Aromatoleum aromaticum EbN1: one gene and its partners. The protein of the gene in region 2 binds, or shares a complex with, the protein of the main gene of each other region. Links are inferred from orthologs where the notes say so. Each region holds a gene or a part of one and is shown on either strand. Other genes may lie near its edges. The genes, in order: secA, secY and secG.

Evidence for each region.
Region 1: the proteins of secY (region 2) and secA are in contact, whole or in part, in a crystal structure (PDB 3DIN), measured with the Thermotoga maritima proteins. The link is inferred for Aromatoleum aromaticum EbN1 from one-to-one orthologs. Residues at the interface, in WP_004081795.1 of Thermotoga maritima: Glu108, Gly109, Glu110, Glu111, Ala236, Glu237, Arg238, Arg239, Ile240, Thr241, Ile242, Gln243, Tyr244, Ala245, Arg246, Arg247, Val248, Thr249, Gly250, Arg251, Arg252, Val253, Tyr254, Gly256, Ala257, Ser258, Thr259, Tyr260, Leu261, Pro262; in WP_004082002.1 of Thermotoga maritima: Glu261, Ala262, Arg263, Lys300, Ala301, Arg302, Thr303, Ile304, Ile305, Leu323, Tyr324, Asp325, Pro326, Val329, Ser330, Tyr333, Ile336, Lys340, Phe345, Val349, Glu363, Phe364, Tyr374, Ser375, Gly376, Gly377, Glu393, Ile395, Thr482, Ser483.
Region 3: secY (region 2) and secG share a complex: the UniProt entries of both Escherichia coli proteins name them as parts of the sec protein translocase complex. The link is inferred for Aromatoleum aromaticum EbN1 from one-to-one orthologs.

What each region holds. Positions count from the first base shown.
Region 1 is NC_006513.1:844,994-854,065, reverse strand. The notes cover bases 5,752-9,047. They hold secA (preprotein translocase subunit SecA), read left to right. Parts: upstream 5,752-6,123; coding sequence 6,124-8,847; downstream 8,848-9,047. Other genes in these bases: argJ (bifunctional glutamate N-acetyltransferase/amino-acid acetyltransferase ArgJ), read left to right, coding at 9,003-9,047; EBN1_RS04045 (DciA family protein), read right to left, coding at 5,752-5,952. In the rest of the region: EBN1_RS04075 (D-alanine--D-alanine ligase), read left to right, coding at 1-746; EBN1_RS04070 (cell division protein FtsQ/DivIB), read left to right, coding at 739-1,575; cell division protein FtsA, read left to right, coding at 1,572-2,801; cell division protein FtsZ, read left to right, coding at 2,941-4,080; lpxC (UDP-3-O-acyl-N-acetylglucosamine deacetylase), read left to right, coding at 4,318-5,238; EBN1_RS04050 (hypothetical protein), read left to right, coding at 5,247-5,435; more of EBN1_RS04045, read right to left, coding at 5,518-5,751; more of argJ, read left to right, coding at 9,048-9,072. UniProt on the Escherichia coli protein: Required for protein export, interacts with the SecYEG preprotein conducting channel.
Region 2 is NC_006513.1:2,263,533-2,272,581, reverse strand. What follows is about bases 335-3,198. They hold secY (preprotein translocase subunit SecY), read right to left. Parts: upstream 2,498-3,198; coding sequence 1,172-2,497; downstream 335-1,171. Other genes in these bases: rpsE (30S ribosomal protein S5), read right to left, coding at 3,138-3,198; rpmD (50S ribosomal protein L30), read right to left, coding at 2,952-3,134; rplO (50S ribosomal protein L15), read right to left, coding at 2,513-2,950; rpmJ (50S ribosomal protein L36), read right to left, coding at 813-926; rpsM (30S ribosomal protein S13), read right to left, coding at 397-759. Outside these bases: more of rpsK, read right to left, coding at 1-334; more of rpsE, read right to left, coding at 3,199-3,662; rplR (50S ribosomal protein L18), read right to left, coding at 3,675-4,028; rplF (50S ribosomal protein L6), read right to left, coding at 4,041-4,574; rpsH (30S ribosomal protein S8), read right to left, coding at 4,584-4,979; rpsN (30S ribosomal protein S14), read right to left, coding at 4,992-5,297; rplE (50S ribosomal protein L5), read right to left, coding at 5,305-5,844; rplX (50S ribosomal protein L24), read right to left, coding at 5,854-6,171; rplN (50S ribosomal protein L14), read right to left, coding at 6,184-6,552; rpsQ (30S ribosomal protein S17), read right to left, coding at 6,695-6,964; rpmC (50S ribosomal protein L29), read right to left, coding at 6,961-7,155; rplP (50S ribosomal protein L16), read right to left, coding at 7,158-7,571; rpsC (30S ribosomal protein S3), read right to left, coding at 7,540-8,376; rplV (50S ribosomal protein L22), read right to left, coding at 8,386-8,715; rpsS (30S ribosomal protein S19), read right to left, coding at 8,725-9,000; rplB (50S ribosomal protein L2), read right to left, coding at 9,011-9,049. UniProt on the Escherichia coli protein: The central subunit of the protein translocation channel SecYEG. Consists of two halves formed by TMs 1-5 and 6-10.
Region 3 is NC_006513.1:2,860,067-2,870,437, forward strand. The notes cover bases 4,507-7,501. They hold secG (preprotein translocase subunit SecG), read left to right. Parts: upstream 4,507-5,821; coding sequence 5,822-6,181; downstream 6,182-7,501. Other genes in these bases: pstB (phosphate ABC transporter ATP-binding protein PstB), read left to right, coding at 4,507-4,908; tpiA (triose-phosphate isomerase), read left to right, coding at 5,037-5,825; ndhC (NADH-quinone oxidoreductase subunit A), read left to right, coding at 6,418-6,792; EBN1_RS13660 (NuoB/complex I 20 kDa subunit family protein), read left to right, coding at 6,796-7,272; EBN1_RS13665 (NADH-quinone oxidoreductase subunit C), read left to right, coding at 7,287-7,501. In the rest of the region: glmM (phosphoglucosamine mutase), read left to right, coding at 1-760; EBN1_RS13620 (PstS family phosphate ABC transporter substrate-binding protein), read left to right, coding at 1,086-2,078; phosphate ABC transporter permease subunit PstC, read left to right, coding at 2,134-3,093; phosphate ABC transporter permease PstA, read left to right, coding at 3,104-4,027; more of pstB, read left to right, coding at 4,039-4,506; more of EBN1_RS13665, read left to right, coding at 7,502-7,892; EBN1_RS13670 (NADH-quinone oxidoreductase subunit D), read left to right, coding at 7,885-9,138; NADH-quinone oxidoreductase subunit NuoE, read left to right, coding at 9,190-9,669; NADH-quinone oxidoreductase subunit NuoF, read left to right, coding at 9,666-10,371. UniProt on the Escherichia coli protein: Subunit of the protein translocation channel SecYEG. Overexpression of some hybrid proteins has been thought to jam the protein secretion apparatus resulting in cell death; while this may be true it also results in FtsH-mediated degradation of SecY.

The DNA of each region.
Region 1 (9,072 bases), 1.4 Mb from region 2 along the record:
GCTTCGACCGGGCGTTCATCGCGCTGCATGGCCGCGGCGGCGAGGACGGCACGGTGCAGGGGCTGCTGGAACTGCTGAAGATCCCTTACACCGGCAGCGGCGTGATGGCCTCCGCGCTGGCCATGGACAAATGGCGCACGAAAATGGTGTGGGCCGCATGCGGCCTGCCGACACCGCGCTACGCGATCCTCGCCGGGGATACCGACTGGGAGGCCGTCGTCGCCGAGTTGGGGCTGCCGATCTTCGTCAAGCCGGTGCATGAAGGCTCGAGCATGGGCGCGACGAAAGTCACCGCGGCGAGCCAGCTCAAGGCGGCGTGGGAGCGCGCGGCGCGCTTCGATGACCTCGTGCTGGCCGAGGAATTCATCGTCGGCGCCGAGCTGACGGTGCCTTTCCTCGCCGAGCGTGCGCTGCCGGTGATCCGCATCGAGGCGCCGGGCGGGAAATATGACTATCAGAACAAGTATTTCACCGATGAAACCCGCTACCTGTGCCCAAGCGGCCTGCCCGCCGAACAGGAGCAGGCGCTGCAGGCGCTGGTGATGAAGAGCGCGCGCGCGCTTGGCTGCCGCGGCTGGGGTCGCGCCGATCTGATGCTGACCGGGGACGGCCGGCCGTACCTGCTCGAGATGAACACTTCGCCCGGCATGACCGGCCATTCGCTGGTGCCGATGGCGGCCAAAGCCGTCGGGCTGGACTTCACCGCGCTGTGCCTGGCGATCCTCGAGGACGCGCGTCTTGGCTGACTTCCGTCCCGGCACCGCGTTGCGTCACGGCGGCCTCGGCGGCAACCGGGCGCCGGCACGCGCCCGCGAAAAGGAAGGATTGTGGGACAGGCCGGCGACGCTGAACCTGATTTCGGAGGTGCTGATGCTGTTCGCGGCGGTCGCGCTCGGCTACGCGCTCGTGGTGTGGTTCCTGTCGCGGCCGCTTTTTCCGCTGCGCGAAGTCGTCGTGCTGACGCCGCCGGCACAGGTCACGACAGCGCAACTCGAATACGTCGCGCGCACCGCGATCCGCGGCAATTTTTTCTCGGTCGACCTCGAGCAGGTGCGGGGGGTGTTCGAGAAGCTGCCGTGGGTACGCCGTGCGGAAGTACGGCGGCGCTGGCCGGACGTCCTCGAACTGCGGCTCGAGGAGCACCAGGCGGCGGCGTACTGGACGGTTTCGGAGAGCGGCGAATCGCAGCTCGTGAATCGCTACGGCGAAGTGTTCATCGCCGCCAGCAACGCCGACATCCCGGCTTTCTCGGGCCCGCAGGGCTCGGCGGCATACATCCAGTCGCGGCATCGCGAGTTCGAGCGCGTGCTCGAGCCGCTCGGTCGCCGTCTCGTCAGCCTGGCGCTGTCGGCGCGCCAGGCGTGGCAGTTGCGCCTCGACGACGGCCTGGTCATCGTGCTCGGCCGGGACCATGAAAAGGCCCCGACTGATCAGCGGCTGGCGCGCTTCGTTCATGCGTGGCCGAACGCGCGCGACAGCGTCGGAGTACAGGTTGCGGTAGCGGATCTCCGCTATCCGAGCGGATTCGCGCTCACTCCGGTGGGCGACTTGAAAGCAACGAAAGGCAAGCAATGAGCAAGGAATACAAGGACTTGGTCGTCGGTCTCGATATCGGTACCGCCAAGGTCACCTGCATGGTGGCCGAGTCGCGTCCGGACGGGCGCCTCAATGTCATCGGGCTCGCGACGCAGCCGACCAGCGGTCTCAAACGCGGCGTGGTTGTGAATATCGAGGCCACCGTCGATGCGATCGCGCGCGTGATCCAGGAAGTCGAGCAGATGGCCGAGTGCAAGATCCGCGACGTCTATACCGGGATCGCCGGCAGCCACATCAAGAGCTTCAATTCCAACGGGATGGTCGCGATCAAGGACAAGGAGGTCACGCCGCTGGACGTCGAGCGCGTGATCGAGGTCGCGCGCGCGATGCCGATCCCGGCCGAACAGCAGATCCTGCACATCCTGACGCAGGAGTTCATCATCGACGGCCAGGGCGGCGTGCGCGAGCCGATCGGCATGAGCGGCGTCAAGCTCGAGGTCAAGGTGCATATCGTCACCGGCGCGGTGTCGGCGGCACAGAACGTCATCAAGTGCGTGCGCCGCTGCGGCCTGGAGGTCATGGACCTGATCCTGCAGCCGCTCGCGTCGAGCTACGCGGTGCTGACCGAGGACGAGAAGGACCTCGGTGTGTGCCTCGTCGATATCGGCGGCGGTACGACCGACATCGCCGTCTTCACTCATGGCGCGATCCGCCACACTGCGGTGCTCCCGATCGCCGGTGACCAGGTCACCAACGACATCGCGATGGCACTGCGCACGCCGACCTCCGAAGCCGAGGAGATCAAGATCCGCCACGGCGTCGCGCTGCACACACTCGCCGATCCCGAGGAGATGATCGAAGTGCCCGGCGTCGGCGACCGGCCGCCGCGGCCGCTGTCGCGCCAGCGTCTCGCCGACGTCATCGAGCCGCGGGTCTCCGAACTGTTCGAGCTGGTGCAGGCCGAATTGCGCCGCAGCGGCTACGAGGAGCTGCTGTCGTCGGGGGTCGTGCTGACCGGCGGTTCCTCCATGATGCTGGGCATGGTGGAGCTCGGCGAGGAAGTGTTCCACATGCCGGTGCGCATCGGCTCGCCGCAGTATGCAGGAGGGCTTGCCGACGTCGTGTGCCAGCCGCGCTACGCGAACGCGATGGGGCTGGTGATGGAAGGGTCCGCGCAGCGCCGGCGGGGCATGCTGGCACGTGAAACGCGCAGTGTCCGCCAGGTGTTCGGGCGGATGAAGTCATGGTTCGAGAAGAATTTCTGAGCGGATGGGGAGTCATCCGTCGAATTTGAAGGTGCGCCCGCGTTAACCTGCTATTTAGTTATAAAATTTGCGTTTGACACTAAATGCAGTGGCCGGGAACGCAGTGCGCAAAACGGTTGATATTCAGGAGACGAGGCAAATGATCGAAATCGTTGAGAAGGAACAGACCGGCACGGTGATCAAGGTGATCGGTGTCGGCGGGGCCGGCGGTAACGCTGTCGACCACATGATCCGCGAGAATGTGCAGGGCGTGGAGTTCATCGTTGCCAACACCGACGCCCAGGCGTTGAGCCGCTGCCTCGCGCCGAACAAGATCCAGCTCGGCAGCTCCGGGCTCGGCGCGGGATCGAAACCCGAAGCCGGCCGGGCTGCCGCGCAGGATTCGCGCGATGCCATCGCGGCGGCGCTCGACGGCGCGCACATGTGCTTCATCACCGGCGGCATGGGCGGCGGCACCGGCACCGGTGCCGGCCCGGTGGTCGCCGAGATCGCGAAGGAGATGGGTATCCTGACCGTCGCGGTCGTCACCAAGCCGTTCGACTTCGAAAACCGCCTGCGGGTGGCCGAGAGCGGTATCGAGGAACTGACGCGCTACGTCGATTCCCTGATCATCGTGCTCAACGACAAGCTGCTCGAAGTGTATGGCGACGACGCCGGCTTCGAGGACTGCTTCCGCTCGGCGGACAACGTGCTGCGCAGTGCGGTCGGCGGCATTGCCGAGATCATCAATGTTCCCGGCCTCGTCAACGTCGACTTCCAGGACGTGCGCACCGCGATGGGCGAGATGGGTCGGGCGATGATGGGCTCGGCGGAAGCCGATGGCCTCGATCGGGCGCGCATCGCTGCCGAGCAGGCCGCGGTCAGCCCGCTGCTCGAAGGTACGGAACTGTCGGGCGCGCGCTGCGTGCTGATCAACATCACCGCCAGCCGCTCGCTGAAGATGTCGGAAGTGCGCGATGCAGTGAAAACGGTGCAGGCGTTCGCTGCCCCCGAAGCCTTCGTGAAATACGGCACCGTGTTCGACGAGGCGATGGAAGACCGCGTGCGCGTGACCGTCGTCGCGACCGGCCTCGGCGCGCCACGCACCGGACGCCAGCCAGTGATGCAGGTCGTGCAGGGTACGGGCACTTACGGCGCGCTCGGCGGCAACGTCAACATGGCCAATCTCGACGTCCCGGCGGTGATCCGCCACACCCGGCGCACCACCGTCGAAGCGATGAGTGCAAACGGCATGGGAACTTACGACATCCCGGCTTTCCTGCGCAAGCAGGCCGACTGACGCACCGGCGTTTCGTCCCGTTCGACAGGCGCCCCGTAGACCGCTGCCTCCGGTCGGCGTCAGGGCGCCTGTGGCCTCGCGCTCCCGCCCCAGATTTCCGCCGGAGCGAAACGCTCCTGCCGCGGTCCAATGAACCGTTGCAGGCAGTGCCGCCCGTGGACCCGCCCGGCGCGCAGGGTCCCGGAAGGCGCCGGTTGCCGTGTTAAACTGCTGGCCGGAAACAGGAATAATTCAAAAATGATCAGGCAGCGCACCCTCAAATCGATCGTCAAGGCCACCGGGGTAGGGCTGCACGGGGGACGCAAGGTCCAGCTCGTGCTGCGGCCGGCAGCGCCCGACACGGGGGTCGTCTTTCACCGCGTCGATCTCGATCCGCCGTGCGACCTGCCTGCCGATCCGTATTCCGTGTGCGACACGCGCATGTGCTCCGGACTGGAGCGCAACGGGGCGAAAGTCGGCACCGTAGAGCACCTGATGTCTGCGGTGGCCGGCCTGGGCGTGGACAATCTTCACGTCGACGTCGATGCGCCCGAGCTCCCGATCCTCGACGGCAGCGCCGGCCCGTTCGTGTTTCTGCTGCAGTCGGCAGGCATCGAGGAGCAGAAGGCGCCGAAGCGCTTCCTGCGCGTGAAAAAGGCGGTCGAGTACCGCGAGGACGACAAATGGGTGCGGCTCGAGCCGCACGACGGCTTCCGGCTGACATTCTCGATCGTTTTCAACCACCCGGCGATCGACAAGACCTCGACCAGCGTGACCGTCGATTTTGCCGAACATTCGTACGTGCGCGACGTCGCCCGCGCCCGTACTTTCGGTTTCATGCAGGATGTCGATTCGATGCGCGCCCACGGACTGGCCCTCGGTGGCAGCCTCGATAACGCGATCGTCATGGACGAATACCGCGTGCTCAATTCCGACGGCTTGCGCTACGTCGATGAGTTCGTCAAGCACAAGGTGCTCGACGCGATCGGCGACCTGTATCTGTGCGGCCACCCGCTGCTCGCGGCCTACAGCGCGCACAAGGCGGGGCACGCGCTGAACAACCAGATCCTGCGCGTCCTGCTCGAGGACCGCTCGGCGTGGGAAATCGCCACGTTCGAGCAGCCGGGAATGACTCCCGCCGCGGTGAGTCATCAGTTCGAGCTCGCGCCGGCGACCTGATCACGACGATGCTGGCCATTCGTCTTCTCGCAGTCCTTGCGGCGATCGGCATCGGCGCCTCGCTGATCGCATGGATGCTGACCGGCAATCCTCGTTATCGCCGCTGGGCGTGGAATTTCCTTCGCGCCGGCCTCGTCGTCGTCTTCGTATTCCTCGCGCTGCTCGCGCTCGAGCGGGTGTTCCTGCCGCTCGCGTGAGCGCTTCGCCGGGCCGTCCCAAGAAGCGCTCAGTCCCGCATGGCGGGACCGCGCGTAGCGCGAGGGTGCTCTAACGAGCGCTTCAGCCGGCCCGGCTGCGATCTATCAGTCGCTCCAGCGATTCGCGCAGCGGCGAATCGGCCGGCAGGCTCGATGAAAAATCGGCGAGGCTGCGCCGCCCCGCGTCCGACAGCGTCCGGTCCGGGGCAGGGCGCGGCGCTTCGCGCTCCTCGATCACCTGGACCTTGACCTGGATCGTCCGGATCGGCATGCCGGCCGCACCGAACTGTTCCGCGAGAGTCGGTGCGATCTGCTTGAGCCGCACGGCGACCGCTCCGCCATGGGCCAAGAGCACGAGAGTGTCGTTCTTGACATTGGCGACTGCGCACGCGGACGCCAGGGCCGGGGGAAGATGCTGTTCCAGCACCGCCTGAAGTTTGCGCAGGCGCGCAGCGTGGTCGCGCAAACGTGCGAGCGCGTCGCCGCTGCCGAGAAATCGCTGGATAAGCTGGGTCATGGAAGTGCGCTCGCGATCATTCCCCATGGTAGGTTTCACGCCCTGCGCCTGCAAGCGCCGCAAGGGCGGGACGTGGTCACGCCCTTGCGGCGCAGCGTGACTTGCAATACGGATCGATTCCACCCACATGCTAAACTTGCGCCTTTGCCGAATCGTCCGACCCCACCATCCATGATCTCCGGCCTACTCAAGAAAATTTTCGGCAGTCGCAATGACCGCCTGATCCGCCAGTATTCCCAGACCGTACGTGCGATCAATGCGCTCGAGCCGGAAATCTCCGCGCTGTCGGACGAGGCCTTGCAGGCGAAAACTGCCGACTTCAAGCAGCGGGTCGCGAACGGAGAGTCGCTCGACAGCATCTTGCCGGAAGCGTTCGCCGTCGTGCGCGAGGCCGGCAAGCGGGTCCACGGCATGCGGCACTTCGATGTGCAGCTGATCGGCGGAATGGTGCTGCACAACGGCAAGATTTCGGAAATGCGCACCGGTGAAGGCAAGACGCTCGTCGCGACGCTGCCCGCGTATCTCAACGCGCTGACCGGCAAGGGCGTGCATGTCATCACCGTCAACGACTACCTCGCGAGCCGTGACGCAGACTGGATGGGCCGCATCTACGGTTTTCTCGGCCTCACGACCGGCTGCAACCTGTCACGCATGGGGCATGAGGCGAAGCAGGCCGCGTACGCCTCCGACATCACCTACGGCACGAACAACGAGTTCGGCTTCGACTACCTGCGCGACAACATGGTCTATTCGACCGGCGAGCGGGTGCAGCGCGGGCTGAGCTTCGCCATCGTCGACGAAGTCGATTCGATCCTCATCGACGAGGCGCGCACGCCGCTGATCATCTCGGGGCAGGCCGAAGACCATACCGACCTCTACCTCAAGCTCAACCAGGTCGCGCCGATGCTCGCCGAGCAGGAAGGCGAAGGCGACAACGTCATCAAGCCGGGCGACTACACGCTCGACCTGAAGGCGCGCCAGGTGCTGCTGACCGAACAGGGCCACGAGAACGCCGAGCAGATCCTGACCCGGATGGGCCTGCTTGCCGAAGGCACCAGCCTCTACGACCCGGGCAACATCCTGCTCGTGCATCACCTGTACGCGGCGCTGCGCGCGCATTCGCTGTACCACAAGGACCAGCATTACGTGGTGCAGAACAACGAAGTCGTCATCGTCGACGAGTTCACCGGCCGCCTGATGGCCGGCCGGCGCTGGTCCGACGGCCTGCACCAGGCGGTCGAGGCGAAGGAAAGCGTGCGCATCCAGGCCGAAAACCAGACGCTTGCGTCGATCACCTTCCAGAACTATTTCCGCATGTACGGCAAGCTCGCCGGCATGACCGGTACGGCTGACACCGAAGCGTTCGAATTCCACTCGATCTACGGGCTGGAAACCGTCGTCGTGCCGACGAACCGGGCGATGGTCCGCAAGGACGAGAACGACAAGGTCTATCGCACCGCGAAGGAAAAATGGGACGCGGTGATCGCGGACATCCGCGGATGTGTCGAGCGCGGCCAGCCGGTGCTGGTCGGCACGACGTCGATCGAGATCAACGAGTTCCTGTCGGGCGAGCTGAACCGCGTCGATCTGTCGCACCAGGTGCTGAACGCGAAGCAGCATGAGCACGAAGCGGAGATCGTCGCGCAGGCGGGGCGCCCGGGAGTCATCACGATCGCGACGAACATGGCCGGGCGCGGCACCGACATCGTGCTCGGCGGCAGCATCGAGCGGCAGCTCGCCGCAGTACGCGACGACGAGACGCTGACGCCCGAGCAGAAGGAGGCCCGCACGGCCGCGCTGCGCGAAGAGTGGAAGCCGGTGCACGAGCAGGTGCTCGCCAACGGTGGCCTGCACATCATCGGCACCGAGCGGCACGAGTCGCGCCGCATCGACAACCAGCTGCGCGGCCGCGCCGGACGCCAGGGCGATCCGGGCAGTTCGCGCTTCTACCTGTCGCTCGAAGACCCGCTGATGAAAATCTTCGCCGGCGAACGCCTGAACGCGATCATGGTGCGGCTGAAAATGCCCGAGGGCGAGGCGATCGAGCATGCGATGGTGACGCGCTCGCTCGAATCGGCGCAGCGCAAGGTCGAGCAGCGCAACTTCGACATCCGCAAGCAGCTGCTCGAATACGACGACGTCGCGAACGACCAGCGCAAGGTCATCTATCAGCAACGCAACGAACTGCTCGAAGCCGACGACATCTCGGAGACGATCCGCGCGATGCGCCAGGGCGTGCTGCACGACAGCTTCCGCGTCCACGTGCCGGTCGACAGCGTCGAGGAGCAATGGGACATCGCGGCGCTCGAACAGGCGCTCGCGTCCGAGTTCCAGCTCCGGCTGCCGATCGGCGAATGGCTCAAGGCGGAACCGAATCTCGACGACGAGACGATCCTCAAGCGCCTCCTCGCCGCTGCCGAGGAGCAGTACGCGGTGAAGACCGCGCAGGTCGATCCGGTCGCATGGCACCAGTTCGAGCGCAACGTGATGCTGCAGAGCCTCGACACCCACTGGCGTGAGCACCTGGCGGCGCTCGATCACCTGCGGCAGGGCATCCACCTGCGCGGCTACGCGCAGAAGAATCCCAAGCAGGAATACAAGCGCGAGGCCTTCGAGCTGTTCGAGACCCTGCTCGATACCGTGCGCAACGACGTCTCCAAACTCCTGATGACGGTCCAGGTGCGCACCGAAGCACAGCTCGAGGAGGCGGAAGTGCCCCCCGAGCTCGAGAACGTGCAGTACCAGCATGCCGCTTTCGACGAGGCCCTCGGGGTCGCTACTGCTCCGGAGGCCGCGCAGGCAGCAGCGCCCGCCGGACCGAAAATCGGGCGCAACGATCCGTGCCCGTGCGGATCGGGCAAGAAATACAAGCATTGCCACGGCAAGCTGAGCTGAGATGCGATGCGCGAGGAGTTGCCGGGATTCGCCCCCGGAGCGCTCGCGCAATCGCGTGCCACGACCCGGATTCCGGTTATTCCGGGCATGGCCGATCGTTTTGACCGTGGCCACGGGCGGCCTTCCACCTCGTATCCTGTTCCACGGAGAAAACCATGCCTGTGAATCTGATCGCTGTGCAGCCGTCCGATCTCCTTCCGGTGCCCGGCGTTCGCGTCGGGGTCG
Region 2 (9,049 bases):
GCGGCGCTTTTTCGGCGGGCGGCAGCCGTTATGCGGGATCGGCGTGATGTCGGTAATGCTGGAGATCTTCATGCCCAGCGCATTGAGTGCACGGACAGCGGATTCGCGCCCGGGCCCCGGGCCCTTGATGCGGACCTCCAGGTTCTTGACGCCACATTCCTGTGCAGCTTTGCCGGCAGCTTCGGCCGCGACCTGGGCGGCAAACGGGGTACTTTTCCGTGAGCCCTTGAAGCCGGCACCACCAGAGGTCGCCCAGGACAACGCATTGCCCTGGCGGTCGGTGATAGTGATGATCGTGTTGTTGAAGCTCGCGTGCACGTGGGCGATGCCCTCGGCGACGTTCTTCTTGACCTTCTTGCGAACTTTCGCAGCAGTTTTAGCCATTATCTATTCCTATCACTTCTTGCCGGCGATTGCCTTGCGCGGCCCTTTCCGGGTACGCGCATTGGTGCGGGTGCGCTGGCCACGAAGCGGCAGGCCGCGACGATGACGAACCCCACGATAGCAACCAAGATCCATCAGTCGCTTGATGTTCATCGTCGTCTCGCGACGAAGATCACCTTCGACAATGAATTTCGCCACTTCATCACGCAACCGTTCCATGTCGGACTCGGTGAGATCCTTCATCTTGACGGAACGCACGACGTTGGCAGCATCGCAAATCTTCTGAGCACGCGAACGGCCAATTCCATAGATGGCGGTCAGCGCGATCTCGGCATGCTTGTGGTTGGGAATGTTTACCCCAGCAATACGGGCCATTCGATTACCCCAAAAAGCGAAACATTAAATAATAATACGTGAACGCCAGCGAATCAACCCTGGCGCTGCTTGTGACGCGGGTCGATGCAGATCACGCGAACCACGCCTTTACGACGCACGATTTTGCAGTTGCGGCAAAGCCGCTTTACCGAAGCCTGAACTCTCATTTTGTTACTCCAGTTTCTTGATTACCTGGTCCGGAAAACGATCCGGGCCTTTGTCAGGTCGTAGGGCGTCAGTTGCACAGTGACCTTGTCGCCGGGAAGAACGTGGAGGCAGTGCATCCGCATTCTTCCCGAGGTGTATCCGAGAACCACCTGTCAGTTCTCGAGCCGGATGCGGAACATTGCGTCGGGCAGGTTCTCGGTCATCTCGCCCTGCATCTCGCCGATTACATCCCTCTCGCCATGAGTTACCTGGTGGGAAGGCCCGCGCCCTTGAAGTTGGCCTTCTTCAGCAAACTCTCATATTGATGGGACATCACGTAAGCCTGCACCTGTGTCATGAAATCCATCGTCACGACGACGATGATCAGCAGCGATGTCCCGCCGAAGTAGAACGGAACGTTCCAGCGAAGGATCAGGAACTCGGGCAGCAGGCACACCAGAGTGATGTACACCGCTCCCACGAGAGTCAGCCGCGTAAGGATCTTGTCGATATAGCGCGAGGTCTGGTCGCCGGGTCGAATTCCCGGAACGAAAGCACCGCTCTTCTTCAGGTTGTCCGCCGTCTCCCTGGCGTTGAACACCAGCGCCGTATAGAAGAAACAGAAAAACATGATCGCCGCAGCATAAAGCATCACGTAGATCGGCTGTCCTGGTGCCAGGGTCGAGGAGATATCGCGAAGCCAGGTCATGCCTTCGCTGGCGCCGAACCATTGCCCCAGCGTCGCCGGAAACAGGATGATGCTCGAAGCAAAAATCGGCGGTATGACCCCTGCCATGTTGAGCTTCAACGGCAAATGCGAACTCTGCCCGCCGTAGATCTTGTTCCCGACCTGGCGCTTTGCGTAATTCACCAGGATCTTGCGCTGACCCCGTTCGACGAACACGACGAAGCCAGTCACCAGTACCACGAGCACACAGATCAGCAATGCCGTGAAAGGATGCATCGCTCCGGTGCGCACCAGCTCGAACAGCCCGCCGATGGCGCTCGGCAAACCTGCGGCGATACCGGCGAAAATGATCAGCGAAATGCCGTTGCCAATGCCGCGCTCGGTGATCTGCTCGCCCAGCCACATCAGGAACATCGTGCCCGTGACCAGCGTCGCGACGGTCACGAAACGGAACATGAGCCCCGGATCGAGCACGAGCCCGGGCTGGCTCTCGAGCGCGATCGCAATGCCGAGCGACTGCGCGAGGGACAGCGCGACCGTCCCGTAGCGCGTGTATTGCGTAATCTTGCGCCGCCCCGCCTCACCCTCTTTCTTCAGCGCTTCCAACTGCGGCACTGCGACCGTCATCAGCTGCATGATGATCGACGCCGAGATATACGGCATGATGCCGAGCGCGAAAATCGTGAACCGTGACAGCGCACCGCCGGAAAACAGGTTGAATACGCCGAGGATGCCGCCCGCCTGCGACTGGAAAAGCTCGGACAGTCGCGCCGGATCGATGCCGGGAACAGGAATGTGCCCGCCGATCCGGTACACGAGGAGTGCACCGAGCAGGAACAGGACGCGGCGTTTCAGATCCCCGAAACGCCCGGACGCCCCCAGCGTCGCAGCAGGATTGGCCACTTCGCTTTCCCTTGGTTACGCGGTCGCTACCGAGCCGCCGGCAGCTTCGATCGCCGCCAGCGCGCCTTTGGTCGCACCGATGCCGCGCAGCGTGATCTTGCGTCCGATCGTCCCGGACAGCACGACTTTCGCCGACAGCGCATCGGCCGGAACGACGCCCGCCTGCATCAACACCAGCAGATCGATGTCGTCGACGGGCAGCTTGTCGAGTTCCGACAGGCGCACCTCGACTTTGCGCGCAGCCGTCAGCGACACGAAGCCGCGCTTCGGAAGCCGGCGCTGCAGCGGCATCTGGCCGCCTTCGAAACCGACTTTGTGGAAACCACCGGCACGAGACTTCTGGCCCTTGTGGCCGCGCCCGCAGGTCTTGCCCAGACCGCTGCCAATGCCGCGGCCCACGCGTTTTGCCGCCGATTTCGAGCCGGCGCCGGGCTTTATCGTATTGAGTCGCATATCAACCCTCACACTTCAGCAGGTACGACACCTTGTTCACCATGCCGCGAATTTCGGGCGTGTCCTGCAGTTCGACACAGTGGTTCGTGCGTCGCAGGCCAAGGCCACGGACGGTTGCACGGTGCGACTGCTTGGTGCCGATCACGCTCTTCACGAGCGTGACCTTGATCGTTTTCTCGGACATCGCTTACCCCAGGATCTCTTCGACCGACTTGCCACGCTTGGCAGCGATCTCGGCCGGCGTGTTGATCGCCAGAAGACCGTTGAGCGTCGCACGCACGACGTTGTAAGGATTGGCGGAGCCAAGGCACTTGCAGGTCACGTCGGTCACGCCCATCACTTCGAACACCGCCCGCATCGGACCACCAGCGATGATGCCGGTGCCGCTAGGAGCCGGCTGCATCAGCACGGAGGCCGCGCCGTGCTTGCCGACGATCGCGTGCTGCAACGTGCCGTTCTTGAGCGAAATCTTCTTGAGCTTGCGACGCGCTTCGTCCATCGCCTTCTGCACCGCCACCGGAACTTCGCGCGACTTGCCCTTGCCCATTCCGACGCCGCCGTCGCCATCACCGACAACCGTAAGCGCCGCAAAACCGAGGATCCGGCCGCCCTTGACGACCTTGGTCACGCGATTGATCGCGACCATTTTCTCCCGCAGGCCGTCGTCGCGCTCATCCGCCGCTTGCGGTCGCTTGCTTTGTTGCTTAGCCATTCGAAACCTCGCTTAGAACTTGAGTCCGCCTTCGCGGGCGGCCTCGGCCAGCGCCTTGACGCGACCGTGATACTGGAAGCCAGCGCGGTCGAACGCCACCGCTTCGACCCCGGCGGCCTTCGCCCGCTCGGCGATGAGCTTGCCGACGACTTGCGCGGCCTGCTTGTTGCCGCCGTTCGGCAGTTGCGAGCGCACGTCGGCCTCGACGGTCGATGCCGCCGCCAACACCCGCGAACCGCTACCGTCAATGACTTGGGCGTAGATATGGGAGTTGGTACGGAACACGGTTAGGCGCACCGACTTCAGCTCCGCGATTTTGGCTCGGGTTTTACGAGCACGACGCAGACGAACTTCTTTCTTGTTCATGACGAACCGCCCTTACTTCTTCTTGGTTTCCTTAAGCACAACCACTTCGTCCGAATAACGGACGCCCTTGCCCTTGTACGGCTCGGGTTCGCGGTATGCACGCACCTCGGCTGCGACCTGACCGACCTGCTGCTTGTCGATGCCCTTGATGACGATCTCGGTCTGAGTCGGAGTTTCCACCTTCACGCCGGCCGGCATCTGATGCACCACCGGGTGGGAGAAACCGAGCGTCAGGTTGAGCTTGTCGCCTTGGGCCTGCGCCCGATAGCCGACGCCGACCAGCGTGAGCTTGCGCTCGAAGCCTTTCGTCACGCCGGTAACCATGTTGTTGACGAGGGCGCGCACCGTGCCGGACATCGCCCGGCTGTTTGCGACACCTTCGCGCGCCTTGCACACCAGCGCATCACCGTCGCGCTCGAGCGTCACCGCATTGCCGATGTACTGTTTCACGGCGCCCAGCGGCCCCTTGACGGAAACTTCATCGGCCCCGATCGTGATCTCGACGCCCTGGGGGATTGCCACCGGATTCTTAGCTACACGAGACATGATCCCCCCTTATGCGACGTAACAAATGACTTCGCCGCCGACCCGGCCGGCACGCGCCGCACGGTCCGTCATGACACCGCGTGGGGTCGACACGATCGCGACACCCAGTCCGTTCATGACACGGGGAAGATCGCCGCTACCCTTGTATACGCGCAGACCGGGGCGGCTGACGCGCTCGATCCGCTCGATGACCGGGCGGCCGGCATAGTACTTGAGTGCAACATCCAGTTCCGGCTTGCCACCCGCTTCGCGAATGGAATAGCCGTCGATATAGCCTTCGTCCTGCAGGACTTTCGCGATCGCGACCTTCAGCTTCGAGCAAGGCATCGACACGCTCACTTTCTGAGCCTGCTGACCGTTACGGATACGGGTCAGCATGTCGGCGATGGGATCGGACATACTCATACGATAATCTCCTTACCAGCTCGCCTTGGTCATGCCGGGCACCTCGCCGCGGAACGCCAGGTCGCGCAGCTTGTTACGGCACAATCCGAACTTGCGGAACACACCGCGCGGACGCCCGGTCAAGGCACAGCGATTACGCTCCCGAACCGGACTTGCATTGCGCGGCAACTGCTGCAGCTTCAGACGAGCAACCATGCGCTCCTCTTCCGGCAGCTTGAAATCATTGATCTGAGCGATCAGCGCGGCCCGCTTGGCGGCGAATTTCTCGACCGTCTTGCGGCGCTTCTCTTCTCGATTGATCAGGGACAGTTTCGCCATAACTTCCTCAATTCTTGAACGGGAACTTGAACGCGACGAGCAGGGCCCGAGCTTCCTGATCGCTCTTGGCGGTCGTCGTGATACTGATGTTCATCCCCCGAAGGGCATCGATCTTGTCGTACTCGATTTCGGGGAAAATGATCTGTTCCTTGACGCCGAGGTTGTAGTTGCCACGACCGTCGAAACCCTTGCCGCCAATGCCGCGAAAGTCGCGGATCCGCGGCATCGCCACGGTCACCAGGCGATCGAGGAACTCGAACATCTTCGCGCCACGCAACGTCACCATGCAGCCGATCGGGTAACCGTCACGAATCTTGAATCCTGCAATCGACTTGCGGGCTTTCGTCACCACCGGCTTCTGCCCGGCGATCTTGACCATGTCGCCAACCGCATGTTCGAGAATCTTCTTGTCGCCGACAGCCTCACCGACACCCATGTTCAGGGTGATCTTGGTGATGCGCGGCACTTCCATCACGGACTTGTATCCGAACTGCTTGAGCAGGTCCGGAGCCACCGTTTCTTTGTAGAATTCCTGCAAGCGCGCCATTGCCACTCCTTACGCGTCCACCAGTTCGCCATTCGACTTGAAGAAGCGCACCTTGCGGCCGTCCTCAAGCACCCGGATTCCCACGCGATCGCCCTTCTGGGCTGCGGGATTGAACAATGCGACGTTGGAAATATGCAGAGGCATCTCTTTCTCGACGATGCCGCCCACTTCACCCTTGAGCGGGTTCGGACGCACGTGCTTCTTGACCCGATTCACGCCTTCGACGAGCAGCCGCTCGTCGTCGACGCGACTCAGCACGACGCCGCGCCGGCCGCGATCCTTGCCGGCCAGAACCACCACTTCATCACCTTTGCGGATCTTGTTCATCTCACGCCCTCCTTAGAGCACTTCAGGCGCGAGCGAAACAATCTTCATGAAGCGCTCGGTGCGCAGCTCGCGCGTCACCGGCCCGAAGATGCGCGTACCGATCGGCTCGAGCTTGTTGTTGAGCAGCACTGCGGCATTGCCATCGAACTTGACGAGCGAACCGTCGGGACGACGCACGCCCTTGGCGGTGCGCACGACGACGGCGCTGTAGATATCGCCCTTTTTCACGCGCCCACGGGGCGCGGCATCCTTGACGGTGACCTTGATGATGTCGCCGATACCCGCGTAGCGGCGCTTGGAACCACCAAGGACCTTGATGCACATCACTGAACGCGCACCGGTATTGTCGGCAACGTCCAGCCTGGACTGCATTTGAATCATGAATTTATCTCCAACTTGCCCCGCTACAGCGGTCAGTCTTGGAACCCGTACGGGTAGAAAGCCCCGAAGAGCGAAAAGCAAAGATAAAAACTATAACAGCTTGGCGCTGCATTGCCAAGCTGTCCGAAAACCTACACTACGCTCAGATGACCCGAGCCTTCTCGAGCACCTTGGCCACACGCCACGACTTGGTCTTTGAAATCGGACGGCATTCCTCGATTTCAACCAGATCGCCGGCCGCTGCTCCACCGTCTTCGACGTGCGCGTGATACTTCGCGGACCGCGTGATCACCTTGCCGTAGAGCTCGTGCTTCACACGGCGCTCGACGAGAACCGTCACCGTGTTCTGCATCTTGTCGCTGACCACACGTCCAACGAGCGCGCGCCTGACTTTTTCGATCTGCTCGGTCATTTCTGCACCGCCTTTTCCTGCAGGAGCGTGCGGACGCGCGCGATGTCGCGACGCACTTTCCCGAGTTGGCTCGTATTGCCGAGCTGCTGAGTCGCAAGTTGCATACGCAACGAAAACTGCGCTTTCAGCAGTTCGAGCAATTCTTGATTCAATTCACCGGCGCTCTTCGCGCGGAGTTCACTCGCTTTCATGCTCACCCCATTTGACGATGAACAAAGACCGTCTCGAGCGGAAGCTTCGCAGCAGCAAGCCGGAACGCTTCGCGGGCGAGCGTCTCGTCGACACCGTCCATCTCATACAACACCTTGCCGGGCTGAATCTCGGCAACCCAGTATTCCGGGTTCCCCTTGCCGTTACCCATCCGCACTTCAGCTGGCTTCTTCGAGATCGGCTTGTCCGGGAAAATCCGGATCCAGATGCGCCCGCCCCGCTTGATGTGCCGGGTCATCGCCCGTCGTGCGGACTCGATCTGACGGGCGGTCAGACGACCGCGGCCGATCGCCTTGAGCCCGAACTCGCCGAAACTGACTTTGGCGCCGCGCGTCGCGATCCCGGTGTTCCGGCCCTTCTGCTCCTTACGATACTTCCTTCTCGACGGCTGCAGCATCGTCTACTCCCGCTTTCCTGGTCCGGGTGCCGGCCTTGTCGCCAGCTCCCGCTTGTTCGGCACCCGTGCGACGTGCGGGGCGCTTGGCGCCGCGGTTGTCACCGGCATCATTGCGAGGCGCGCGGCGACCGCGACGAGCCTCGTTCTCGTTCTCGACGACCGCAGGCCGCTCGTTGCGCCCGAGCATCTCACCCTTGTACACCCACACCTTGATACCGATGATGCCGTAGGTGGTCTTCGCTTCGGATACGCCATAGTCGATATCGGCACGCAGCGTATGCAGCGGAACGCGGCCTTCGCGGTACCACTCGGTGCGAGCGATTTCGGCGCCGTTCAGTCGTCCGGCGCTCATGATCTTGATGCCCTGTGCGCCGAGCCGCATTGCATTCTGCATTGCGCGCTTCATGGCGCGGCGGAACATGATCCGCTTTTCGAGCTGCTGGGCGATCGAGTCGGCGATCAGCTTGGCATCGACTTCCGGCTTGCGCACTTCTTCGATATTGACGTGCACCGGCACGCCCATGATCTTCTGAAGCTCGCGCTTGAGCAGTTCGATGTCCTCGCCCTTCTTGCCGATCACGACACCAGGGCGTGCGCTGAAAAGGGTGATCCGTGCGTTCTTCGCCGGGCGTTCGATGACAACGCGCCCCACCGATGCGTGAGCAAGACGCTTCTTGAGAAAATCGCGGACTTTCAGGTCCTCGTGCAACATTCTCGAGTAATCACCGCTCGATGCGAACCAACGGGAATTCCAATCACGAGTGACCGCAAGGCGGAACCCGGTCGGATGAATTTTCTGACCCATATGTACCCCTTATTCCCCGACGGTCACGTAGATGTGGCAGGTCGGCTTGAGAATGCGGGCCCCGCGTCCCTTTGCCCGCGCCGCAAAGCGCTTCAGCGACATGCCTTCCTCGACGTAGATCGTCTTGACCTTGAGGGTGTCAATATCTGCGCCATCGTTGTGTTCTGCATTGGCAATCGCCGACTCCATCACTTTGCGGATGATCTGCGCGCCCTTTTTCGGCGAGAAGGCAAGGATGTTGAGTGCCTGATCAACCGGCCTGCCCCGCACCTGGTCCGCCACCAGCCGCCCCTTCTGGGCCGACAGGCGAACGCCGCGGAGAATTGCTCTGGTTTCCATGATGACTCCTTACCTCTTCGCCTTCTTGCTCGCCGCGTGCCCCTTGAACGTACGGGTCAGGGCGAACTCGCCGAGCTTGTGACCAACCATGTTTTCCGACACGAAGACCGGAACATGCTGCCGACCGTTATGGACCGCAATCGTCAGGCCGACGAAGTCCGGCAACACCGTCGAGCGACGGGACCAGGTCTTGATCGGGCGCTTGTCGTTGCTCGTCCGCACGGCGTCGACCTTCTTGAGCAGATGCGCGTCGACAAACGGGCCTTTTTTAATAGAACGTGCCATTTGTTACCCCTTAACGCTTGTGACGACGCTGCACGATCATCGTGTCGGT
Region 3 (10,371 bases), 600 kb from region 2 along the record:
GTTTCACGAACTGGGCGCGGAAGTGATCCCGCTGGGAGTCGAACCCAACGGATTGAACATCAACGACCAGGTCGGCGCCACGCATCCGCAGACGCTGCGTTCGGCAGTACTGGCGAACAAGGCGGACTTCGGCATCGCCCTCGACGGCGACGGCGATCGCGTCGTCATGGTCGATGGAGACGGCGAGCTTTACGATGGTGACAAGCTGCTGTACGTGATTGCAGCGTCGCGGCAGGCCGAAGGGCGCCTGGAAGGCGTCGTCGGCACGCTGATGAGCAATCTCGGCCTCGAGCGCGCGATCGGCCGCCTCGGCCTTGCCTTCGCGCGAGCCAAGGTCGGTGACCGCTACGTGCTGGAAACCATGCATGAACGGGGCTGGAGGCTCGGCGGGGAAAACTCCGGCCATATCATCTGCCTCGATCGTCATACCACGGGCGACGGCATCGTCTCCGCGCTCCAGGTTATCGCGGCGCTGATCAAGGGCCAGTGCACGCTGGCTACCGCGTGTGCGGACCTCGTCTTCTATCCGCAGAAACTCATCAACGTGCCTCTGGCCGCAGGATTCGACTGGCGGTCCGACGAGCGCATCGACCAAGCGCGCAGCGACGCCGAACTGGAACTCGGCGAGCAGGGCCGGGTGCTGCTGCGCCCTTCAGGAACCGAGCCGTTGCTCCGGGTCATGGTGGAAGGAAAGGACGGTTCCCAAGTCGAGAGACTGGCGCGACATATCGCCGACTGCGTTCGGCACGCCAGCGTCTGACGAAGGGCCGCGAGCTTTCGGGCCTTCGGCAACGAGGGCTTCGACCGCCTCGTCGTAGCCAATTCTGCGGTTTCGGTTGAGGCAGCGCAGCGCCCAGCTTCGCCTGTAACACTCCTGAAATATTGCGTCCGTACACTTCGGCCGCCCGAGCAGCATCGAGCCGAATCTTTTTTTGTGAAGGATATCGGCTTCGCGATCGATGCGGCGGCTCGGTGCTCGCCACTGTCAAATTTCTGACACATTTGGCGAGGATGATTCGAGGCGCCTCAAGCCGCGGCAACATCGCAGCGGCACCGGGCATCGTTCATTTACCAGGAGATTCCGTATGTCGGGTTTCAAGCAGGTCGCCTTGGCGACCGCTCTCGTCCTGTTCGGTTCGCACGCTGTGCACGCCCAGTCCATCGTGAAGGTGGATGGCTCCAGCACCGTGTTCCCGATCACGGAGGCCGTAGCCGAAGATATTCAGAAAGCCAGGAAAGGCTCGGTGAAGGTCACGGTCGGCATCTCGGGCACCGGCGGCGGTTTCAAGAAATTCTGCCGCGGCGAGATCGATGTTTCGGGCGCGTCGCGTCCGATCCTGAAAAAGGAGATGGAAGCATGCGCGAGCGCCGGCATCAGGTATTACGAACTGCCGGTTGCCTTCGACGCCTTGACGGTCATCGTCAACCCGAAGAACACCTTCGTCAAACAGCTGACCGTCGAGCAACTCAAGAAAATGTGGGAGCCTGACGCACAGGGCAAGGTCACCAGCTGGAAGCAGATCGACTCGTCGTTCCCGGATGTCCCGCTGAAGCTTTTCGGCGCGGGCTCGGATTCCGGCACTTTCGATTATTTCACCGAAGCGGTCGTGGGCAAGGCGAAAGCTTCGCGCGGTGATTTCACCGCCTCGGAAGACGACAACGTCCTCGTTCAGGGCGTTTCACGCGACCAGAACGCAATCGGCTACTTCGGTTATGCCTACTACGCGGAAAACCAGGGCAAGTTGAAGGCCGTGCCGATCGTGAACAAGGAAGGCAAGGCGGTTTCGCCCGGTCCCGACTCGGTGATCAGCGGCGCCTACAATCCGCTGTCGCGCCCGATCTTCATTTATGTCAGCGAAAAGTCGCTGGAGAAGCCTGAAGTGCGCGATTTCGTGGCTTACTACATGAAGAACGCTTCGGATCTTGCGACCGAAGTGAAATATGTTCCGCTGCCACCGAAGGCGTATGAAACCGCGATGGAGAATGTGAACAAGAAGAAGGTCGGCACCGTTTTTGGCGGTGAAGCGGAAGTCGGCGTCACCATCGAGTCGCTTCTGAGCCGCGAAGCAAAGCTCTGACGTCCGGGTGCGCGGGCGGCGCCCGCGCACCCTTTACCCTGTCAACGGGCCAAGAATGCAAGACGCAAACAGCATGGAATCGCTCGAAGGCGCATCCTTCGAGCCGCTGAGGGTCAGCGACCGGCTGGCCAGGAAGGCGCTGCGCCACACGAAGGAACGCGTCATCGAGGCTCTGCTTTTCGGCGCAGCGGGTGTCTCGGTGCTGACGACGGTGGGCATCGTGTGGGTGCTGGTCAGCGAGTCCTACCACTTCTTCACGGTCGTGCCGATCTGGTCCTTCCTGACCGACACGATGTGGACGCCGCTTTTCGCCGACGCGCATTACGGCATCCTGCCGCTGCTTGCCGGCACGCTTACGACTTCGCTGGTCGCGCTCGTGGTCGCGATCCCGCTCGGGACGACGATCGCGATCTACCTCTCGGAATTTGCAAGGCCCGCCGTGCGGGAAGCCGTGAAACCGTTTCTCGAACTCCTCGGCGGCATCCCGTCGATCGTCTACGGCTACTTCGCGCTGATCGTCGTCATACCGCTGTTGCAGCTGTTGATCCCGGGCTTGCCCGGGTTCAACATGCTCGGAGCCGGCATCGTAATGGGGATCGCGATCATTCCCTACGTCAGTTCGCTCGCGGAGGACGCCATGCGAGCGGTGCCGATGAGCATGCGCGAGGGTTCCTACGCGATGGGCGGCACGAAATTCCAGACCGCCGTCCGGGTCGTGATACCTGCGGCGCTTTCGGGCATTTTGTCGGCGTACATTCTCGGGATTTCGCGCGCCGTGGGCGAGACGATGATCGTTGCGGTCGCTGCCGGCATGCAGCCGAACTTCACGATGAATCCGATGGAGCCGGCACAAACGATTTCGGCATACATCGTGCAGGTCGCGCTCGGCGACCTGCCTCACGGCTCGATCGGTTACCAATCGATTTTCGCCGCAGGACTGAGCCTCATGGTGATGACGCTGCTCCTCAATGTCGCCGGTCACTTTGTCCGCCGCCGCTATCGTGAAGCCTATTGAGAGGATGAGCATGATTCCCGCGGATCTCTCCGGTATTCAGCGCATCATCCGGCGCAACAAGCGACGGGACCTGATTTTTGCGATCTTCGGTTTCGTGGCGTTGCTGATCGGCGTGCTGACCTTTCTCGCATTGTTCCTGCAGATGGCCTTTGCGGGATGGGAGCGATTGACCCCGGACTTCTTCACCTCTTTCCCGTCACGACGTGCCGGTCAGGCAGGGATCCTCTCCGCCTGGGTGGGCTCGGTGCTCGTGATGCTGGTGACTGCGGTGTCGGCCGTCCCGCTGGGTGTCGCTGCAGGGGTGTACCTCGAGGAATATGCGACGAGGAGTTTCGTCACCGATCTCATAGAAATCAACGTGACCAATCTCGCCGGGGTACCTTCGATCGTCTACGGACTGCTCGCGCTCGGGGTCTTCGTCTACGCCTTCGGCTTCGGCCAGAGCATCCTGTCGGCGGGCCTGACGCTGGGCCTGCTGATCCTTCCCGTCGTCATCGTTGCCACGCGGGAGGCGATCCGCTCGATTCCGCAGCACATCCGCGAAGGGGCCTATGCGCTGGGGGCCACGCGTTGGCAGGTCACGCGTGATCATATCGTGCCCTATTCGATGCCTGGCATCCTTACCGGTGTCATCATCGGCATGTCGCGGGCGATCGGTGAAACGGCGCCGGTCATCACGATCGGCGCGCTGACCTTCATCGCCTTCCTGCCGGAGTCGCCGATCGGGCCGGAGTTTCCCTGGGTGAACTTCGAGTGGCTGAAATCGGGGTTCACCGTCATGCCGATCCAGATGTTCAACTGGACTTCCCGTCCGGAGGAGGCTTTCCAGCAGAACGCCGCCGCCGCCGGTTTCGTGCTGGTTCTCATGACCCTGGCCATGAACGCGATTTCCATCTGGATTCGTTATCATCTGCGCAAGGACATCAAATGGTAGGCAATATCGTAATGCGTTCAATTGATCGACCCGGCGGGCAGGCGGCAAGACCGACCATCGGGAGTGTCGCTGGCGCATCGAACACGCGCACACGCGATGCCCGCTCTTTGCCCGACACACCGCCACTCAAGGCGGCAGCGGAAAACTTCAGTTTTTATTACGGCCAGTTCCAGGCACTTAAATCCATCACTCTGCCGGTCTACGAGAAGCACGTTACTGCGCTGATCGGGCCGTCCGGATGTGGCAAGTCCACGCTGCTGCGGGCCTGCAACCGGATGCACGATCTCTCTCCGGGCAACCGGTACGAGGGCGCGATCCGGTTGCTGCCCGACAACACCAATCTGCTCGACCCCGCCGTCGATCCCATCGAGGTCCGGATGCGAATCGGCATGGTGTTCCAGAAACCAAACCCGTTCCCGAAATCGATCTACGAGAATGTCGCGTACGGACTGCGTATCCGAGGGGAAAAAAGTCGTTCCGTCCTCGACGATCGCGTCGAGGAGGCCCTCAAGGGCGCGGCTCTGTGGGCGGAAGTCGCACATCGCCTGAACGAACCTGCGTTTGCCCTGTCCGGCGGGCAGCAACAGCGACTGTGCATCGCGCGTTGCCTCGCGACAGACCCCGAAGTGCTGCTGTTCGACGAACCGACCTCGGCGCTCGACCCCATCGCCACCGCCAGCATCGAAGAACTTATCGACCAGCTGCGGCAGAAGGTCACGATTCTGATCGTCACGCACAACATGCAACAGGCGGCGCGGGTGTCGGACTTCACCGCCTACATGTATCTCGGGGAACTGATCGAGTTCGGCCAGACCCGCCAACTGTTCGTGAATCCTGTTCGACGGGAAACCGAGGACTACATCACAGGACGCTTCGGCTAGGTATCAGGCCGCACACCAGCTTTTCTGCGGTCCCCCGCTTGGCCCGGCCGCGCGGGTGGTCGAGGGCATCGCCTTTACCCCGTAGGGCCGGGCACGATAGAATGGCTCGATTTGACGGATTCGAGTGCATGGAACGCAAGCTTGTCGTCGGCAACTGGAAGATGAACGGCGATCTGGTAAGCAATCAGGCGCTCTTCGAACAGCTTGTCGACCGTAGTCCCTCCAGCATCGATACTGCCCTGTGTGTTCCGTTTCCTTATCTGGCGCAGGGTCAGCGAGCGTTGTCGGGGAGTGCGATAATGCTCGGCGCCCAGAATCTGAGTGAATTCGATGCCGGAGCGTATACGGGCGAAGTCAGCGGGCGGATGCTTTCGGACTTCGATTGCCGCTTCGTCATCGTCGGCCATTCGGAGCGGCGTACGGTGTTCCGGGAGGATGACCAGCTGGTTGCGCGAAAGGCACGTGCCGCGCTGGCGGCAGGTCTCGTGCCTATCGTATGCGTCGGCGAGTCGCTTGCCGAGCGGGACGCAGGCCAGGCAGAAGACGTCCTGTTGCGCCAGCTCGAAGCATTGGTCCAGCTGCTCGACGGCGCGTCGCTGGCACGGCTTGTGATCGCGTACGAGCCGGTGTGGGCGATCGGGACCGGACGGGCGGCTTCCCCGGAGCAGGTCCAGGAGATCCTTTCGTTCGTACGACGCTGGTTGTCCGGTCACGTGGGAAATTCTCGCGCGATCCGGATCCTGTATGGGGGAAGCGTGAAGGCAGACAGTGCCGCTGCATTGTTCAGTCTGCCTGATTCGGACGGCGGGCTGATTGGCGGCGCGTCGCTTGTTGCCCAGCAATTTCTTGAGATCTGTGAAGCTGCTGCCAAGGCTGCACAGGACGGCAATATGGGTGATTTCAAAGGTTCTCGATGAGTAATTATATTTTTTCAATCGTTCTGACGATTCACGTGCTGGTTGGCCTGTTCATCATCGGACTGGTGTTGATGCAGCACGGCAAGGGGGCGGATGCCGGAGCGGCATTCGGTGGTGGTGCTTCCGGCAGCGTGTTCGGATCATCCGGTTCGGCGAATTTTCTCAGTCGCACGACAGGCGTCCTTGCCACGGTCTTTTTCATAACCAGTCTGAGTCTCAGCTACCTGGCGAGCAACAAACCGAGCCAGCCTTCGAGCGTGATGGAGGGCGCTTCGGCCTTGTCCGCGCCCGCGACGGACGCGAGTCCGGCTGACGGCGGCGCGGAGGATTCGAAGGCGAAGGCGATTCCAAAATAAGTTCATTTTGGGTTTGCGCACTGCGGAAAAAGTCGTATAATTTTTTGGCTGTAACAACGTGGCCGACGTGGTGAAATTGGTAGACACGCCATCTTGAGGGGGTGGTGGCGAAAGCCGTGTGAGTTCGAGTCTCACCGTCGGCACCAGGTTTTGAAGATCGCCCGCTAATGCGGGCGTTTTCATGCCGTGCAACAGTGAAGTCAGCGCAAATCTAATATCCAAAACGGGGTGTTTCGATGCTGGAAAACTACTTTCCTGTCCTGATGTTCATCCTCGTTGGTCTGGGATTCGGTCTGGTTCCCGTGATTCTCGGGCGTGTTCTCGCTCCCTATCGGCCGGACGGCGAGAAGCTGTCGCCTTATGAGTGCGGCTTCGAGGCGTTCGAAGATGCGCGCATGAAATTCGATGTGCGCTATTACCTCATCGCCATTCTTTTCATTCTCTTCGATCTCGAAATCGCCTTTTTGTTTCCCTGGGCGACTGTATTTCAGGAATTCATTGCAGCCGGCGAAATTGCCTGGTTTGTATTCGGTTCGGTAATGGTTTTTCTTGCCGTGCTGGTTATCGGCTATGTCGTCGAGTGGAAGAACGGTGCACTCGACTGGGAGTGATGCATGAGCATTGAGGGCGTTTTTCGCGAGGGATTTGTTACCACCTCGCTCGATGCGGTGATCAATTGGACGCGCACCGGTTCTCTGTGGCCAATGACCTTCGGCCTGGCCTGCTGTGCCGTCGAAATGATCCACGCAGGCTGCGCACGATACGATCTCGACCGCTTCGGCGTGGTGTTTCGTCCCAGTCCCCGGCAGTCGGATCTCATGATCGTGGCCGGTACGCTTTGCAACAAGATGGCGCCGGCATTGCGCAAGGTTTATGACCAGATGGCCGAGCCTCGTTGGGTGATCTCGATGGGCTCGTGTGCCAATGGCGGCGGCTATTATCACTACTCGTATTCGGTCGTGAGAGGGTGTGATCGCATCGTGCCGGTCGATGTCTACGTGCCCGGTTGCCCCCCGACTGCAGAAGCGTTGCTGTACGGCATCATTCAGTTGCAGAACAAGATCAAGCGCACTAACACCATTGCGCGGTGACAGGTGGCCCATTTATGAGTTCGAAGCTGGAACGTCTGAGCAGTTCGCTGCAAAACATCCTGGGTGCGAAGGTGCGGTCGGTGGTCGTCGATCGCGGGGAGGTCACGCTCGAAGTCGCAGCGGCCGATTACCTCGCCGCGGCACAAATGCTGCGGGACCATCGTGATCTGCGATTCGAGGAACTGATCGACCTCACCGGTCTGGATTATTCGGCTTACGGGAACGGAGCCTGGACGGGTAAGCGGTTCGCCGTCGCCGTGCATCTGCTTTCTCTCACGCACAACTGGCGCATTCGTTTGCGTGCCTTCGCCGATGACGATGCCTTTCCGATGTTCGAGTCACTGGTTGGAGTATGGCCAGGTGTCAATTGGTACGAGCGCGAGGCCTTCGATCTCTACGGCCTCATGTTTGCCGGCCATCCGGATCTGCGCCGAATCCTGACGGATTACGGCTTCGTGGGCCATCCGTTCCGCAAGGACTTTCCTGTTTCCGGCTACGTCGAGATGCGTTACGACCCCGAGCAGGGAAGGGTGGTGTATCAGCCCGTGACCATCGAGCCGCGTGAGAACACGCCGCGCATCGTGCGCGAAGAGAACTACGGGGATGTTGGCAATGGCTGAGATTCGCAATTACACAATCAACTTCGGCCCGCAGCATCCTTCGGCCCACGGCGTGCTTCGTCTGGTGCTTGAGCTCGACGGCGAAGTCGTCGTGCGTGCCGACCCGCATATCGGCCTGCTCCATCGCGGAACGGAGAAGCTCGCGGAAACACGTACCTGGGTGCAATCGGTCCCTTATATGGACCGGCTCGACTATGTGTCGATGATGTGCAACGAGCACGCCTACTGCCTGGCGATCGAGCGTCTGCTGGGGCTCGAAGTGCCGATTCGCGCCCAGTACATCCGGGTCATGTTCGATGAGATCACCCGGATTCTGAATCATCTTCTCGGCATCGGCACGCACGCGCTCGATATCGGCGCGATGACGATGGTGCTGTATACGTTCCGCGAACGTGAAGATTTGATGGATGCCTACGAGGCGGTTTCAGGTGCGCGGATGCATGCCGCGTATTACCGTCCCGGCGGCGTCTATCGCGACCTGCCGGACCGCATGCCGCAATATGTTGTCAATAAGTTCAAGAACGCGAATACCGTCCGCGAGCTGAACGAGAACCGCCAGGGTTCGTTGCTCGATTTCCTGGAGGATTTCACTGAACGGTTCAACGGCTACTGTGACGACTACGAAACGCTCCTCACCGACAACCGGATCTGGAAACAGCGCACGGTGGGTATCGGTGTGGTCACGCCCGAGCAGGCCAAGGCCTGGGGATTCACCGGGCCGATGCTGCGGGGTTCCGGCGTCGCGTGGGACTTGCGCAAAAAGCAGCCTTACGAAGTGTACGACCGCATGGACTTCGACATTCCGGTCGGGAAGAACGGCGATTGTTACGACCGTTACTTATGCCGCATGGAAGAGATGCGCCAGTCGAACCGCATCGTCAAGCAGTGTATCGACTGGTTGCGCAAGAATCCGGGGCCGGTCATCGCGGACAATTACAAGGTTGCGCCGCCGCCGCGCGAGAGGATGAAGGGCAACATGGAGGAGCTGATCCACCATTTCAAGCTCTTCACCGAAGGCATGCATGTCCCGAGCGGAGAAGTGTACGCGGCAATTGAACACCCGAAGGGCGAGTTCGGCGTCTATGCCGTCTCGGACGGCGCGAACAAACCTTACCGTCTGAAGCTCAGGGCGCCGGGGTTCGCGCATCTCGCGGCGATGGACGAGATCGCCCGCGGCCACATGATCGCCGACGTGGTCGCGATCATCGGCACGATGGATGTGGTGTTCGGCGAAATCGACCGCTGAACGAACTGGCATGACAAACGTCGGCAGGCAATCCGGGAAGACGAACACGAAATGCTGAGTCAGAAATCGCTACAACAGATCGATCGCGAGATCGCGAAATATCCGCCAGATCAGAAACAGTCGGCGGTAATGTCGGCGTTGCGCATCGCCCAGATTGAAATGGGCTGGCTGGCGAAAGAGACGATCGAATTTGTCGCCGGCTATCTCGACATGCCGGCAATCGCCGCTTACGAGGTGGCGAGCTTCTACAACATGTACGATCTTCAGCCGGTGGGACGCCACAAGATCACGGTGTGCACCAACCTCCCGTGCGCCCTGTCGGGGGGCGTGCATGCAGCCGATTATGTGAAGCAGAAGCTGGGGATCGATTTCAACGAGACCACGCCGGACGGCAAGTTCACCCTCAAGGAGGGTGAATGCATGGGAGCCTGTGGCGACGCTCCAGTGCTGCTGGTGAATAATCACCACATGTGCAGCTGGATGACGACGGAAAAGATCGATCAACTGCTGGCCGATCTGGAAAACAAATGAGCGCACGCGGACTTATTCTCGCCGGCGTCGACGGCGACCGCACCTGGCGGTTACAGGACTATATCGGGCGCGGCGGTTATTCCGCTCTGAAAAAAATCATTGCGGAAAAGATTCCGGCCGAAACGGTTATCGCCGAATTGAAGGCTTCTTCGCTGCGCGGACGCGGCGGTGCGGGTTTCCCCACCGGGCTCAAATGGAGCTTCATGCCGCGTTCATTCCCGGGAGCGAAATATCTCGCCTGCAATTCCGACGAGGGCGAGCCGGGTACTTTCAAGGACCGCGACATTCTCCGCTACAACCCGCACAGCGTCATCGAGGGCATGACGATCGCGGCGTATGCGATGGGATGCGAGCGGGGCTACAACTACATCCACGGCGAGATTTTCGAGATCTACGAGCGCTTCGAGGAGGCGCTGGCCGAAGCGCGTGAAGCGGGCCTGCTCGGGCAGAAAATCCTGGGTTCGGATTTTTCGTTCGAGTTGTTCGCACACCACGGCTACGGTGCCTACATCTGTGGTGAAGAGACCGCGTTGCTCGAGTCGATCGAAGGCAAGAAAGGGCAGCCGCGCTTCAAGCCGCCGTTTCCGGCAAGCTATGGCCTTTACGGCAAGCCCACGACGATCAACAACACTGAAACTTTCGCCTCGGTGCCGTTCATCATCAATATGGGCGGCGAGAGTTTTCTCAACCTCGGGAAGCCGA